2 regions of the Terribacillus saccharophilus genome follow, and region 1 is predicted to be linked to the other one. Evidence: riboswitches for the same ligand, from Rfam matches in the RefSeq annotation. Region 1 holds a riboswitch; the other holds the start of a gene.
What was found. A riboswitch is a leader RNA that binds a small molecule or an ion and turns the genes downstream of it on or off. The one in region 1 is predicted to bind glycine.

Region 1 (8,198 bases):
ACAGAAGCTCTGGAGGATTTATTTGAACAAAAAAATATTGATATCTTCGATTTAAATAGGAATTCTATTATTTAATACTCCGAAAACCAGTATCGATGCTATCTTATGAATAAAAAATAATCAAAAACCTCATGACACATGGTAAAAGTCATGAGGTTTTTAAAGTTATTTTAGATAGTTTTTCTTTTACCTCTCCCCCAATACAACCCAAACAACAAAACAAACCACACTGGGGTCAATAACAAAGCGGGACGCGTCTCATCAGCCACCAGCATAATAACAAGAACCCCCGCAAACAACGCCAGCACAGCATAATTCACAAACGGTGTAAACGGTGCTTTAAAAGTTGATTTCTTCTGCAATTCCGGACGTGTTTTCTCATATTTTATATGGCAAATAAGAATGATGCTCCAGACCCAAATAAAACAGATGGCACTAATGCTTGTGACAATTCCAAAGGCTTGTTCTGGTATGAGTTTGCTTAAGAGTGCTCCTACTGATACGACAATAGCAGATAGCCACAAAGCGTTCGCTGGGACGTGCTTTTTGTTCAGTTTAGCAAGCTGGGACGGTCCCTGGTTTTGCTTACTTAGATTAAATAAGGTGCGGCTTGTGGAGAACATGCCGCTATTCCCTGCTGATGCTGCGGATGTTAATACGACGAAGTTGATGATGCCTGCAGCGATCGGGATTCCTACTAGACTAAATGTCTTAACAAATGGACTTTCGGCTGCATTCAGCTCAGTCCATGGGTTTATCATTAATAGGATTAGTAGTGCTCCAACATAGAAAAATAAAATCCGTAAAGGTATTTTATTGATTGCTGATGGGATGTTCTTAGACGGATTAGCTGTTTCGGCAGCCGATACCCCGATTAATTCCACTCCCACATATGCAAAGACGACCATTTGGAAGGCAAGTAAGAAACCAGAGATTCCATTTGGAAATAGTCCGCCATGCTCCCACAGATTTGTAACTGATACGGTTCCTGCATCAGTCTTGAATCCGATCACCAGCAGTACAATGCCGATACCAATCAATGCTAGAATCGTAACTACCTTAATCAGGGCGAACCAAAACTCCAATTCTCCGAATAGCTTTACCGTCAATAAATTAAGCCCTAATAAAACGACTACACAGATAATTGCTGGTATCCATTGCGGAATATCAAACCAATAATTCACATACACCCCGACAGCAATTACATCCGCCATCGCTGTCATTATCCAGCAAAACCAATATGTCCATCCTGTCACAAACGATGCCCAAGGTCCAAGATAATCTTCGGCAATGTCTGTGATAGATTGATAGCCTGCTTTTGATAATAGCAGCTCCCCTAGCGCTCTCATCACGAAAAACAGTGCTATACCTACAATCAAATAAGCAAAGATGATCGAGGGTCCTGCCAGCTGTATCGCTTTCCCGGAACCTAAAAATAGTCCGGTACCAATCGTACCGCCAATGGCAATTAGCTGCACATGTCTGTTGGATAAGTCCCTCTTTAACTCTTGTTGTGCCAAATCTAGTTCCTCCTTCAATTTAACCCAATAAAAAAAGAGATTGGATGTTCTCCAATCTCTTGATCACAAGAATAACAAATACTATTGATCATGCTCGCGCAGCATAACACAAATACATATCCGATACTCTTCTGTCCGTTTGCCTGAGATTGTGAACCCTTCGGCGCCGCGTAAAAAGCGGTCTCTCCAGAAGCTGCTCCTGCTATAGTGTGATCCATAGCATTCATAGCTTTATTATTAAGTTATTTAGATTCTGTTGAATAGTGATTATTCTATTCCTTGTTAGATTTTTTGTCAAATCCAATTTTCATCTCAGCTGGTCATGAACGCTTACAGCTACATTTCAACATTTTAGATGCTGTTCACCAAGAATCCGCTAAACCCCTAAGATACATGTACCCTTCGATATTTTATCCAGGGCATATAATACCCTGTATCCTTAAATGATGGAGGTGAAGATATGTCAGTTGGACAATATCGTTCATTATGCCAAAGATATAGCGGTAAAGCAGTTGAAATTCGTTGCCATGACGGAAAAGTTCATAGAGGGATCATCCAGCGTGTAGACCGAGATCGTGTTTATTTGCAGCCTATGGGCCGCTCCAGAAATTTTGGCGGTTTCGGTTATGGAGGTTATGGAGGTTATGGCGGCGGTTTTGGCCGAGGCTTTGGCTTTGGTTTTGGAGTAGCCTTTGGAGCCATCGCAGGAATAGCCTTGCTTTCACTATTCTGGATCTAACTATATAACAGTTTCAATATAGATTTGTCATTGACAGCATGAAAAAGCCTGGAATTGGTGCAGCCGGGCTTTATTCATGTCCACATAGGCTCTTTACAAATCGCTGGCAATAACACTAGCATCAACAGCCAGCAAGCTCTTACTGGATAAGCTGTGTCTTCCCATATAGCTTTTTACTACATAATAGCCAGCACAATACCCAAGCATCTTCGGATAGTTTCGATAACCGAACAGAATGGCTCCATATTCATAATCCTGGCGCAAAAGCTGCTGCTTCGGAACAATATAATCAGACCACATCTTCTCGATTTTCTTATCCGAATAAAAGGATGCCCAGCTTGCAGTTAGTTCCTCCCCTAACCTCTCCCTAACAGCATTTTCAGCTATCCCTTCTAATACGATTGTATCCAGTAACGTGTACTTCTCTTCACTTTTATCAAAGCGATTCAGCCGGCATACATGGTTATACTCATGCGTAAATATTGCTTTTATCTCGTCTTCTGTATTTTCTGGTGAGATAAATAAAAAAAGCTTATCCTTGAATGCCAAACCAGATTTCCCGCCCAATTGCTTTTGAATCCATTTATTACGTTCATCTGATGGGAATATATAGATAGGTATATCTGGACCTTCCCACACCTTTTGCAGAAAAACCTCGTCCTGCTGCACGACTTCCCACACCTTATCTTCAAGCTGCTTCCTCTTCTTCTTTAACGGGCGGTACATGCCATGTCGTATGAAGTAATCATATATTTCTTCAGCAGAAGCATCAGTAAAAAGTTCTGTCAGCTTCTCGCATAATGTTATTGGATCCTCATAATGCTCAAGCAGCCATTCATCCGTTCTGATTACGCTCATTTTTCTCCCCCTAACAACACCAATTTATTCAGCATGAAGGCTATTGGCACAAAACTTTTCTCTATTCATAGCATATTGCAATGATGTCATACAAAGGCAGGGGTTACGTTTGAATTACACATATCTTGATTGCCTCGCACTATTTGGAGTCGGCGGCGCGCATCCCGGCGGACTGCAGTTAACAAAGAAAATTTTAGCTGAGGAAAAAATCAATGGCGATACAGCACTTCTCGAGGTTGGATGCGGTACCGGGCAGACTGCCGCCTATCTTGCACAGCAATACGGCTGCAGTGTTAGTGCCTTAGACAACAACAGCATCATGGTGGAGAAAGCCCGGCAAAGATTTTCATCCTTAGATCTCACGATTGATGCCAAAGTTGGAGACACAAGAAATCTCCCCTACCCAGATAAACATTTTGATATTGTTCTATCCGAATCCGTCATTTCCTTTACCAATCTTATTTCCACGCTTCCTGAGCTTAAAAGAGTGCTGAATTCGAACGGCCGTTTAATCGCAATCGAAACTGTACTAGAGCAAACAATCTCAGAAGAAGAACGTTCTCAGATTGTGGATTTTTACAACTTCCCGCAATTATTCACAGAGGATGAATGGGTGAAAGCTTTTAGAGATGGTGGATTTCAGCGAATCGATATAACAAAATATCAACCAGGCTTGGAACAGGTTGATGAACAGCATGCAGCTGATTATGCTCTATCCAAAACGATCGATGATGCATTGTTAGAGATATTGGGAAAACACGAGGAAATTATGCAGCAAAATAAAGATATACTGGGTTTTCGGATATTTAGATGCTGTTGATACAAAAAGAAGCTCAACGCTAAGATGTTGAGCTTCTTTTTCATATTATTAATCTAAGGATTATCAAATGTTATTTACCACCATTCAGCATTCCTTCTTGTGGTATTTCAAGCCTGAAATGCGTACCATTCGGTGAACTGTCTACTATATTGATATCCCCTAAATGTTCGATCATCGTCTTCTTCACAAAGGCTAGGCCTAATCCCATTCCTTGCTCTTTCTCTCCTAGTGAAATAAAGGGATCAAATACATTCAACCAGTTCTCAGGGTGTATACCCATCCCAGTGTCGATAAAGTGTATGATGATATTCCTATCGTCTATCTCTGTACTGATTGTTATCTTCTTTTCTAACCTGTTATCCGGGATTGCTTCCACGCTATTTTTGATCAGATTTATAAAGACTTGTTTTAAGTTTGTCCTATTCAGATAAACATTCAGTGGTGAATATATATTTATGAATTCCAACTGGATTTTGTTTTCTTGCAGCATTCCGGCTGTAAATTCAATAGACTCCCGGATTATTTTCGCAAGATCCTCTGTTTTATACATCAATGCAGACGACTTCATGTATGCCCTATAATTAACTGTCAGCTGCTCTAAATGGTCCGATGCATCACCTATCATTTTCAGTTTCCGTTTATCTCCCTCATCAAGAGAACCATTTTTGTCCATTATGCTTGAGAAACCTTTAATAATAGCGTTTGTATTTCTTACTTCATGAATCAAACTGCCAGTCAGCTGACCTGTGTAGTCTAGTTTTTTCTGTTTTTCCATTAATTCATGAGAATGAATCTTCAAATCTGCATTCAACTTAACAAAAATGTGCATGTTTGCCACTGAAAATAGAATGACACCGATGCTGCTAGTAAGAACGCCAGTTAATGGGAAAAAGTTCAGAATTCCTGGTATGACCAGCAGCAATGCATTGAATGAAAAACCCATGAGGAAGTTCTTAAAGTACGAGTTTCGAATTCTCTTTGACAATACAGGCATAACGATTAGGAAAAATACAATGATAGCCATGTGTATGAGATACACCCAAAATAATGGCCCATAATCAGGAAAATAGTAAACACCAGTATACCTTTCTTGGGTAACAGTCAATCCTTTTATTCCTAAGTCCGTCCAATTTATCACATATACGATAGCACTCCATATAGTGAAGCCAATCAGTGCTTTTTTGGTGAAAAAAGCATAAGATACATTCGTCAGCCAATTCGCCTTTTTCACCATTGATGGTTGGTCTTTGATAATCCGGTAAGCTACATATAATACAATAGGGAGACCGAATGTCGGCCCCGCACGAAACAGCTTAAAGAGAAATAGAATCGTATCTTCTGACAGAACATCCTTAAAATAAAGAACTCCGATATCCAACTGCCATATGGTGATCAGGATCATATATATGATCATTCCTGTCGACAGCTTTGTTTCGTTATAAACTTTGCTCATGCTCAATGCTAAAAACAATGGCAGTAAACCAATGGCACATATTAATATACCAATAATCATACCTGCTAACCCCTAACTGTTGAAATCCACATTATGGATTTGACTGTGCTCGTTTGTACAAAGTAATGTGGATTCCATTACACGAATTAGGAGCTATCACAAATAACTTTAGCTACTATTCTCATATATTCCTTCATAACTTATGCCCATACATTATAGCAGATGTCCATCCGTTTAAATCGCATATTCAGATGCAAATAAAACTAAAAGAAGCTCAACATTACGAAGTTGAGCTTCTCTTTCATAGATGAAAATCTGATTATCTAAGCATTATCTAATCGATATTCGATAGGTTTTTGATAGTTACCACCATTTAGCATACCTTCTTGCGGTATTTCAAGCTTAAAATGCGTGCCATGCGGCGAGCTTTCAACTATATTTATATCTCCTAAGTGCTCAATCATCATTTTCTTCACAAAGGGAAGACCCAATCCCATCCCCCGCTTTTTATTTCCTAATGAGATGAATGGATCAAATACACTTACCCAGTTATCTTTGGGTATGCCCTTACCAGTGTCGATAAAGTGTATGATGATATTTTTATCATCGATCTCTGTGCTGATAGTTATCTTCTTCTCCGGCTTGTCTTCCGGCATTGCCTCCACACTATTCTTGATCAAATTGATAAAGACTTGTTTTAAGTTTGTCCTATTCAGATACACATTCAGAGGCGAATATGTATTAGTGAACTGCAGTTCCACCTTGTCTTCTTGGAGCATCCCAGCTGAAAATTCAATAGACTCTGTGATAATTTCCACTAGATCCTCTGTTTTAAAAGGTAATGAAGAGGCCTTCATGTAGGCACTATAATTGTCTGTCAGTTGATCCAGATGTTGGGATGATTTACATATCATCTCCAAGGTTTGCTTATCTCTTTCCGTTAAGTCGTAGCTATTGTTCAGCAACCTTGAGAAACTCTTAATAATAGCATTTGTGTTCTTTACTTCATGAATCAGGCTGCCAGTGAGCTGACCTGTATAATCTAGTTTTTTCTGTTTTTCCATTAATTCATAAGAATGTATTTTCAAATCCACATTAAATTTAACGAAGATATGTATGCTTCCCACTGAAAAGATGATGACACCAATACTGCTTGTAAGAAGACCAGTTAACGGAATGAAATTTAGAGCTCCTAGTACAATTAGCACCAATGCGTTGAATGAAAAACCCATAAGGAAATTTTTAAAATGTGAGTTCCGAATTCTCAATGACAATACACATACGACTAACAAGAAAAATACAATAGCAGCCATATGCAGAAAATAGACCCATAATAGCGGTCCATACTCAGGAAAGTAGTGATTACTAGTAAATCTTGCATTGGCAACACCCAAACCAGTTATGCCTAAGTTCGTCCAACTAATGAAGTATACCGCCATACTCCATATAGTGAAGCCAATAAGTGCCTTTTTAGTAAAAAGAGCATAAGACATTTTCGTAAGCCAATTCGTTTTTTCCGTTACGGATGGTTGATTATTGATGATCCAGTAAGCCATATACAATACCGTGGGCAGGATAAAAGTTGACCCTCCATGAAACAGCTTGAACAGAAATAGAACAATATCTTCTGACAAAACATCCTTAAAATAAAGAACTCCAATATCTAACTGCCAGATTGTGATTAGGATCATACAAATAATCATCCCTACCGACAACTTTGTTTCATTGTACACTTTGCTTATGCTCAACGCTAAAAACAATGGCAGCAATCCAATGGCACATATTACTATACCAATAATCATTCCGACTAACCCCTAACTGCTTGATATCCACATCATGGATTATTTTTTATATATACGTTACGTACGTTATGTCTGATCGTAACGTCCATTACCAGGTCTTTAAGCCTGCCACATCATGAATCTATCCTCTTATATCCGTTCAACCACAGTGAATCATTTTACCTATATATTATAGCAACATATTTCATAAAGCAGTGGCTTTATGACATAGAAAAACACATTTGTAAATAATTACCTCAAACTATTTACAATAAGAACTGATAGAAAATCAATTCTCCATAATCAGCATCTCATGCAGCCTCTCGTCAAAATCAGGTTCTATTTCTGCAAAATTTGGGTACTGTTAAGAAGCAGAATTCCATAAATCTTGTGAACCCTCTTTCGAAATACTCACCTATTGCTTTTGTATATCCCCATGAAAGGATTAGCTTTATTTACACTTTCGCAATACAAGAACCTTATTATTCTCTTGCTAAAGGTGGCTGTATAAATGACATATGTTTTATTGATCCTTGGTTTTGTGCTCTTAATTAAAGGGGCTGACTTTTTTGTAGATGGTGCTTCAAAAATTGCGGCTTCGTTGAAGATTTCTCCTTTGTTAATTGGATTGACAATCGTGGCGATGGGAACTAGCGCCCCAGAGGCCACTGTCAGTATCGTTGCAGCATTGGAGGGCAGTGCTGGCGTAGCTGTTGGTAATGTTGTAGGAAGCAATATCTTTAATATTACCTTTGTCGTTGGACTCGCTGCGGTCATTTTTCCGCTGACGGTTGGAAGTGAGACAATTAGAAAGGAAATTCCTTTCACACTGCTTGCAAGTGTAGCCTTACTGATCCTTATAAGCGATGTAAGTCTGCAGCAGATGGATGGAAACTATCTGACTAGAAGTGACGGGTTTATCCTTTTACTATTTTTCGCTGTCTTTTTATACTACATTTTTGAAGTTGCCAGGAAAGATAGGAAGAACACGCAGAACACAGAGAACCCATCAACCGAAAAAGCGAAA
Region 2 (8,198 bases), 800 kb from region 1:
TAAGCGGTGAATGGCACCTGCAGCATTCTTAGCGTGGAGGGTACTGATGACAAGATGTCCAGTCCTTGCTGTTTCAAAGGCAAAACTGGCTGTGGATTCATCGCGAATCTCTCCAATCATCAGCACGTCTGGATCATGCCGCAGTGCTGCTTTTAAACCTGCTTGATACGTAAGGCCGGCCTTCTCATTCACTTGCACCTGCAGCATATTTTCCATTCTTTTTTCAATCGGATCCTCCAAAGTGATAGCCTGACATGCTTTGATACGCAACAAATCCTGCAGGATGCTATACATTGTCGTTGTTTTCCCGCTGCCGGTCGGACCTGTAAACAAAAGAATTCCTGTACTTTCCATTAAAATCTGCCGCAGTAAACTTATTTGAAACCGAAACAAAAACAGCTGGTCGAGCAAGGGAGCTTCACTTTGGGGAAGTATGCGTATTGCCAAACTTTCTGTTTGCTTGAGCGGCAGAGTTGAAAGACGAAGTGAATATTGCTTTTGTCCTTTGTACGAAAACGGCATTGCACCATCCTGAGGTTTTTGCATTTCGCCGATATCCATGCCACTTACGAATTTATAGTATGCAATGAGCTTGCGAAAGCTCGGAGTCGATAAGTGGCTATGAAGGACACGTTTTCCGTGTATCCGGACAAAAACGCTTGTTTCGTCTTCTTCTGGCGTAAAATGAATGTCAGATGCTTGTTGCTGTATCGCTTCTTCCATCAAATTTGCAGCAAAAACTGAAGGGCTCTCCAGCACTTATATCACCTCCTTTGCAGTTACAATACTATAAGTTCATGACAGCAGTCATACTTCGAAAAAACAGGAATCAGAAATGCTTTGGCGTGTAAAAAAGATTTCTCCCCATTAAGACAGCTTTCTTAATACAAATTGTATGGAAAGAAATGAAATTGGCTACGCTACAAGTAAAAGTAAGAGGAGGCTGTAACACATGTCTTCGAATGATTATTTCCGATTCGTAACGCAGGAGCTGGTGAAAAAGATGGATGCACCAAAGCAAGAAAAGAAACAGAAGGAAAAAGAAAAACACCAGCTGCACGGAAAGTGGTTTGGTGTTCTGCCATTTGCTTTCAAGCTGTTCTTCCGTAGTCGTAAAAAGTAAGAGGCCTGAACATGATCAGGCCTCTTTTTTATGGAGCAGTTTTCGCGCAGTTTCTTCAGAGAGATAGAAGATGCCTGCATTGATTGTTTCCATTTGAATGGATGGGATTAGTCTTTTATGAACTGCATCGAGCTCATTCTTGTACAATGCAGCTCTTTCTTCTTGGATTTCCGGTTCGAGCTCTTCCTGAGCGCTTTGATCGAAAAAATGCGCCAGTAAATCTTCTTCTTTTTTGAGCGTTTCTGCTGTTTCCTTCACCCAGCTATCATCGATAGTATCCAGATAAGTATGCATATAGCTACTGATACGCTGGTAGCCGCTCTGATATCGGATGATAGGGGAGAGGCAATAACATTGATCACTGATTTGCTGTTTGAATTCCACTTGAGAAAAGTTTTCCATCCAATCGGTTGCCAGCTGCCCATTCAATAGCTGTAATCCAACAGAATGTGTTTCTGTACGTTTGCGTTCACCTGAAAAATGCACGCTTAAATTACGGATGAGCCACGGATACAACGGTGTTCGTGAAGCAGTGTCCACCTTTTCATAAAGACGAGCAACTTGAGCGGAGTTACGAATGAGACGGAAGATCTTATGCAGACGAGGACTGCCAAAATGAATATGTTCAGCTTTCTCTGCTGTCTCATTAGGGTCAGTCAGGAGGGCTAGCTCCATTGGATCACCTTCCTGACCAAGTCTTTTCTTATAACGCCAATAAAACGGCCGATTCATTAATTCTTCATCCAGTTCTGGAGTCAGAAGAAACCGGAGCAACCCTTCTTTTTCCTCTAACAGCTGACAGCCATTTGATAGGAAAAATTTCCTCAGAAACTGATGGAGTGTGTGTCTATCCATGTAATTTATCCCTTTCCAGCTGTTCACCTGTCTCGGTTATAACCGCAGTCAGATTATCCAATTTCACTTTAATTTCTCCTTCGGAACGGGAGTCGGCGAAAATTCGTTTGATTTCTTTTTCTACATCAGACACTTGCAGTTCGGCTAAGATATGATCGAGATTTCCGATCACCCGCTCGAATAGGTTAATTTTCTTATAAAGCAATTCCAAAATGTGTGCTTCGAGTGTATTGCGTACGGCAAAATTAAAGATTTGCACATCCTTTTTCTGACCAAAACGATGAATCCGGCCGATGCGCTGCTCCAGTCGCATTGGATTCCAAGGCAAATCGTAGTTAATCATGTTGCTGCAAAATTGAAGGTTGATACCTTCGCCGCCAGCTTCTGTTGCAATCAGAACTTGTGCGTGTTTTTCGAAGAGCTCGCGCATCCAATCTTTTTTACCGGCCTTGAAGCCGCCTCGGAATGGAACGGATGATATGTCATGCTGCTTTAGCGTCCATTGCAAGTAAAATTGCGTGGCCCGATATTCTGTGAAGATGATGAACTTTTCTCCCGGTGGGGCAGCTTTGATCAGCTCTACCACTTTCAGTGCCTTGCTGTGCTGCGGTAGCTTTTCAATTTCTTTCATCACAGGCAAATAAGTATTACCGGTTTCCGGGTTTTCCTCCACCATTTTTTTCATAGACAAGTAAGCTGCTTCCCTGGAGCTGCATAACTCTCGTAGTAAAGTTATTTTAGCGAAAGTCGCTGCAGCGCTAGTGGAATCTTGCATATTCTCATACACTTGCCGCTCTTGTTCGGTGAAATCAATCCAAATCGTTTCCACTTTTCGCTTTGTCCATTGCAGTCCTGTTTCTTCACGTCGGTTGCGTACCATCACTTTGCGTATGAGCTCTTTTAAATAATGATGCTCTTCTGCATCTCTTCGATCATCTCCATATGTATCTTTGAATTGCTTATAGCTTCCAAGGTAACCAGGCTTAAGCAAGGATACGAGATTATAAATATCACTCAGTTTGTTTTGGACAGGTGTAGCGGTCAGCAGCAGACAATATTTCTTTTTAAGTGACTGGATAAAAGCATAATTTTTTGTCTGGCTGTTTTTCAGTTTATGAGCCTCATCGATTAGCACGAAATCATAGTCCTGCTCCAGGATGATTTCCCTGTGAGGAGAGCGCTTTGCCAAATCAATGGAAGAGACAATCACATCATAGTGCTCCCAAATATATTGCTTTCGCTGAGAAGCGGCTGGTATATGGAATTTAGAGTTCAATTCGTTAACCCATTGGTTGACAAGAGACGCCGGTACGAGCAGGAGTACTTTTTTCACCAAGCCGCGAATCATCAATTCTTTCAATACGAGACCTGCTTCGATTGTCTTCCCAAGACCAACTTCATCTGCCAAAATGGCGCGTCCGTTCATTTCTTCCACAACTCGCCTGCTTGCTTCCAGCTGATGGGGATGGAAGGTCATATGTGGCAAATATCCGGGAGCAACCAACCCGGTAAACGTATCAATATTCGTTTCTTTGGCCGCTGTATACGCCATTTGGAAATGCTCCCAAGATGCTTTTTCTCCTTCTTGCTGCAACACATCATCCATCATGTCGATGAAAGGTTTATCATCTTTTATATGCACCTGCATAGTGATTTCATCTCCTTATTCTTCGGAGTTTCATTTAAAAAGCTGAAAAAGATAGACACATTCTAAAAATGTTATGTTATAATGAGGCTGAAACCAGACATTATTAATATTTTTTATTAAAATGTTTGGATTTTGCTTTTTTATAGGTTGATTGTCTGTTAGTATGCCCGCGTTTTACAATTTCATAATCCGCGAGTGAATGTTGGAGGAGAGACCGCTATATGCGGCGCCGAAGGAGCAAATATTGAGTGAATCTCTCAGGCAAAAGAACTCCAACAGGACGCAACTCTGGAGAGTGCTTCCGTAGTAGAAGCCACCCAAGAAGCAACTATGGTCCAAGGACGATAAGAAACTTTCTGGTAAATGGACAGAGCCCCTCAAAGCTTTTTCGAGGTGGCTCTGTTTTTTGTTGCGAGGTACATAAGAGAGGAGCAAGATGATGAGTGAGTTGAGAAGAACCCCGCTTTATCCTGCTTATCAGGCTAACAGCAAGACGATCGATTTCGGCGGATGGGAACTGCCAGTCCATTTCAGCAGCATCCAGGAAGAACATCATGCAGTGCGGCAAGCAGCCGGGCTTTTCGATGTTTCCCATATGGGTGAGATTTTAGTTGAAGGACCAGCGAGCAAAGACTTCCTGCAATTTGTCCTGACAAATGACATTGAACTGCTCGTTCCGAATAAAGCGCAGTACAGTGTAATGTGTTATAAGGATGGCGGAACTGTAGACGATTTAATCGTTTATATGCTGGAGGAGAACCGTTATTTATTGGTTGTGAATGCCAGCAATACAGAAAAGGATTTCGAATGGCTGCTTTCTCATAAAAGAGAAGGTGTTACCATCGAAAATAAATCGGCGTCATACATGCAGGTTGCCCTGCAAGGACCTCATGCGGAACAAATCCTGCAGCAGGTAACAGACGAGAAATTGTCGGAAATTTCATTTTTCCGATTCGCTTATCCAGTGCAGCTGAAAGGTGCAAAAGGAGATTTTCTTGTCTCACGTACTGGCTACACTGGTGAAGATGGCTTTGAAATTTATGGGCCAGCTGAAAGCGGTAAAGCTGTTTGGGAGCTTTTGCTGGAAAAAGGCCAAGCATACAATCTTCAGCCTATTGGATTGGGTGCAAGGGATACATTACGCTTTGAAGCCAATCTGCCTTTGTATGGTAATGAACTGTCGAAGGATATTACTCCAATCGAGGCAGGTATTGGATTTGCAGTGAAAACGAACAAGTCTGCCGATTTCATCGGTAAAGAGACCTTGAAGAAGCAAAAAGAGAACGGAACGAAGCGCAAGCTTGTCGGCATTGAAATGCTGGAAAAAGGGATACCGCGCCATGGATATCCAATCTTCAGCGGGGAAGAACAAATCGGTGAGGTAACGACAGGAACGAAGTCACCAACATTGGATAGTTATATCGGGCTTGCGCTCGTACAAGTTGACGCTGCCGAGGAAGGCAGTATTGTGGACGTGCAGATCCGAAAGAAAAGGCTACAGGCCAAGGTTGTTGCAACACCATTCTATAAACGGAAATAGAAGGAGGATACAGCATGGATTTCAGGTACTTACCGATGACAGAGCAAGACAAAGAAGAAATGCTTCAAACGATAGGCGTGAAAGACACGGAGGAGCTTTTTTCTGATATTCCGGAAGAAGTTCGCTTGAAGGGACCGCTTCAGATTAAAGAGCCGAAAAGTGAAGGTGAACTGAAGGCTGAACTCGCTGCTTTGGCAAGTCGGAATGTGACGATGAAGACACATGCTTCCTTCCTTGGAGCGGGTGTATACGATCATTACATCCCTTCAATTGTGGATCATGTTATCTCAAGATCTGAATTCTATACAGCGTATACGCCCTATCAGCCTGAAATTTCTCAAGGAGAGCTGCAGGCAATCTTTGAATTCCAGACCATGATAGCTGAGCTGACTGGAATGGATGTAGCGAATAGTTCTATGTATGATGGCGGAACTGCATTGGCGGAAGCAGCAACACTAAGTGCTGGTCATACGAGGAAGAAGAAAATTGTCGTATCCGAAGCTGTACATCCAGAATCTCGTCAGGTGATCGATTCATACGGAAGAGGACAGCATTTAGAAATTGTCACAGTTCCACATAAGGATGGCTTGACAGACTTACAAGCATTGGAAGAAGCAATAGACGCAGATACGGCAAGTGTTATCGTGCAATATCCGAACTTCTTCGGACAGGTCGAACCGTTAGCAGATATTCGTAAAATCATAGATACTCAGCCAAAAGCGATGATGGTTGTCTCAAGTAACCCATTGTCTCTAGGATTCTTGACACCACCAGGCAGCTTTGGAGCAGATATTGTTGTTGGTGATACGCAAGTATTCGGTATTCCGGCACAATACGGCGGTCCTCATTGCGGCTATTTCGCAAGCTCAGCGAAATTGATGCGTAAGCTGCCGGGAAGACTTGTTGGCCAGACAAAGGATGAAGAAGGCAGACGTGGATTTGTTCTAACACTTCAGGCTCGGGAACAGCATATCCGTCGTGATAAGGCGACGTCAAATATTTGTTCCAATCAGGCATTGAACGCTTTGGCTTCTTCTGTGGCAATGAGTGCACTTGGGAAAAAAGGTGTAGCTGAGATGGCACACTTAAATATACAAAAAGCACTTTATATGAAAAAGCAGCTTGAAGCACACGGGCTGCAAGTCATCTTCCAAGGCGCCTTCTTTAATGAATTGGTTATTAAAGTAGACGACGATGCGGATGCACTGAATGATTATCTGGTTACACAAGGGTTTATCGGGGGGTATCACTTGGGACGGACAGATGATCGTTTGAAGAATCATATACTTGTTGCTGTGACGGAGCAGCGCACAAAAGAACAGATTGATACATTCGTAAGAGAGGTGGCGGCAGTTCATGCAAAACAATACTGATTTCCCATTGTTATTCGAACAAACGAAACCAGGCAGGACAGGATACAGCTTGCCGCCGCTGGATGTTCCGGAAACGGATCTTTCTGAGGTATTCGAATCAAGTTATATTCGCAGTGAGCCTGCAGAACTTCCAGAGCTAAGCGAGCTGCAAATCATCAGGCATTATACAGCTCTTTCAAGAAGAAATTACGGCGTCGACTCCGGATTCTATCCGCTCGGATCCTGTACGATGAAATATAATCCGAAAATTAATGAAGATGTTATCCGAATGGACGGATTCAGCCATGTCCATCCATATCAGGATACGAAAACGGCCCAAGGCGCACTGGAGCTTATGTTTGATCTTCAGGAGCAGCTAAAAGAAATTACCGGCATGCACGAGGTGAGTTTGCAGCCCGCAGCAGGAGCTCATGGCGAATGGACAGGACTAATGATGATCCGTGCTCTACATGAGAAGAACGGTGAGACACAGCGTACGAAGGTTATCGTGCCGGATTCAGCGCATGGTACGAACCCAGCTTCAGCCACTGTTGCTGGATTCGAATCTGTAACAGTTAAATCCAATGAAGAAGGACTAGTTGATTTAGATGATTTGCGACGCGTTGTTGGAGAAGATACAGCGGCATTGATGCTTACAAATCCGAATACACTCGGTCTGTTTGAAAAGGATATTTTGGAAATGGCCAAGATTGTCCATGAAGCAGGCGGTAAATTGTATTATGACGGTGCGAATCTAAATGCCATTATGGGTTATACAAGACCTGGAGATATGGGCTTTGATGTTGTGCACTTGAATTTGCATAAAACGTTCACCGGCCCGCATGGCGGCGGGGGGCCAGGATCAGGTCCTGTCGGCGTTTCAGAGGAGCTTGCAGCTTTCCTTCCGAAGCCAGTCGTACGCAGACAAGGAGAAGAAATCATTCTTGACGAAGACCGTCCAGACTCTATTGGCCGTGTGAAACCTTATTATGGAAACTTTGGTATTAATGTTCGTGCGTATACGTATATCCGGACGATGGGACCAGAAGGGCTGAAACGTGTAAGTGAATATGCTGTCCTGAATGCTAATTACATGATGCGCCGTCTGAGTGAAGCATTTGATTTGCCGTACACACAGCACTGTAAGCATGAATTTGTTCTTTCCGGACGCAGACAGAAAAAGCTTGGTGTCCGTACACTTGATATCGCTAAACGACTTCTTGATTTCGGTTATCATCCACCGACTATCTACTTCCCGCTTAATGTGGAAGAGGCACTGATGATTGAACCAACCGAAACAGAAGCAAAAGAGACTCTGGATAGTTTCATAGATACGATGCTGGAAATTGCAGCGGATGCTGAAAGTAATCCAGAAATCGTGCAAGAAGCACCGCATACGACGGTAGTGAGCAGAATGGATGAAACGACTGCTGCCAGAAAGCCAATTCTTCGTTATATACCAGAATAAAAAAAGAGCTTTGCACATGATGATGTGCAAAGCTCTTTTATTCGCCTTTTCGTTTGATCTTACCGCTCCAGGCTTTAAAACCGCCTTTTAGCTGATTAAGATCCTGATAACCTTTTTTGTGCAGCATTGCTGCAGTACGAACAGTACGTGTACCGTTTTGGTCATACATATAAACAGGCTTGTCCTTGCGGATTTCAGCCAAACGGTAGCGA

Region 2: it holds a riboswitch for glycine, as region 1 does, so the genes downstream of both, gcvT (glycine cleavage system aminomethyltransferase GcvT) here and GZ22_RS12795 (amino acid permease) in region 1, are expected to answer to the same signal.

Annotation. Positions count from the first base shown of each region.
Region 1 is NZ_CP008876.1:2,528,146-2,536,343, reverse strand. Features, by position in the region: gene GZ22_RS12800 (suppressor of fused domain protein) at 1-75, shown strand, start outside; gene GZ22_RS12795 (amino acid permease) at 171-1,520, opposite strand; glycine riboswitch at 1,642-1,720, opposite strand; gene GZ22_RS12790 (hypothetical protein) at 1,981-2,259, shown strand; gene GZ22_RS12785 (DUF2268 domain-containing putative Zn-dependent protease) at 2,353-3,117, opposite strand; gene GZ22_RS12780 (class I SAM-dependent methyltransferase) at 3,227-3,937, shown strand; gene GZ22_RS12775 (sensor histidine kinase) at 4,008-5,450, opposite strand; gene GZ22_RS12770 (sensor histidine kinase) at 5,714-7,192, opposite strand; gene GZ22_RS12765 (calcium/sodium antiporter) at 7,683-8,198, shown strand, end outside.
Region 2 is NZ_CP008876.1:1,730,114-1,738,311, reverse strand. Features, by position in the region: gene comGA (competence type IV pilus ATPase ComGA) at 1-759, opposite strand, end outside; gene GZ22_RS18240 (YqzE family protein) at 953-1,123, shown strand; gene GZ22_RS08750 (YqhG family protein) at 1,139-1,978, opposite strand; gene GZ22_RS08745 (DEAD/DEAH box helicase) at 1,971-3,626, opposite strand; glycine riboswitch at 3,822-3,909, shown strand; glycine riboswitch at 3,913-3,999, shown strand; gene gcvT (glycine cleavage system aminomethyltransferase GcvT) at 4,066-5,166, shown strand; gene gcvPA (aminomethyl-transferring glycine dehydrogenase subunit GcvPA) at 5,181-6,539, shown strand; gene gcvPB (aminomethyl-transferring glycine dehydrogenase subunit GcvPB) at 6,523-7,986, shown strand; gene GZ22_RS08725 (rhodanese-like domain-containing protein) at 8,024-8,198, opposite strand, start outside.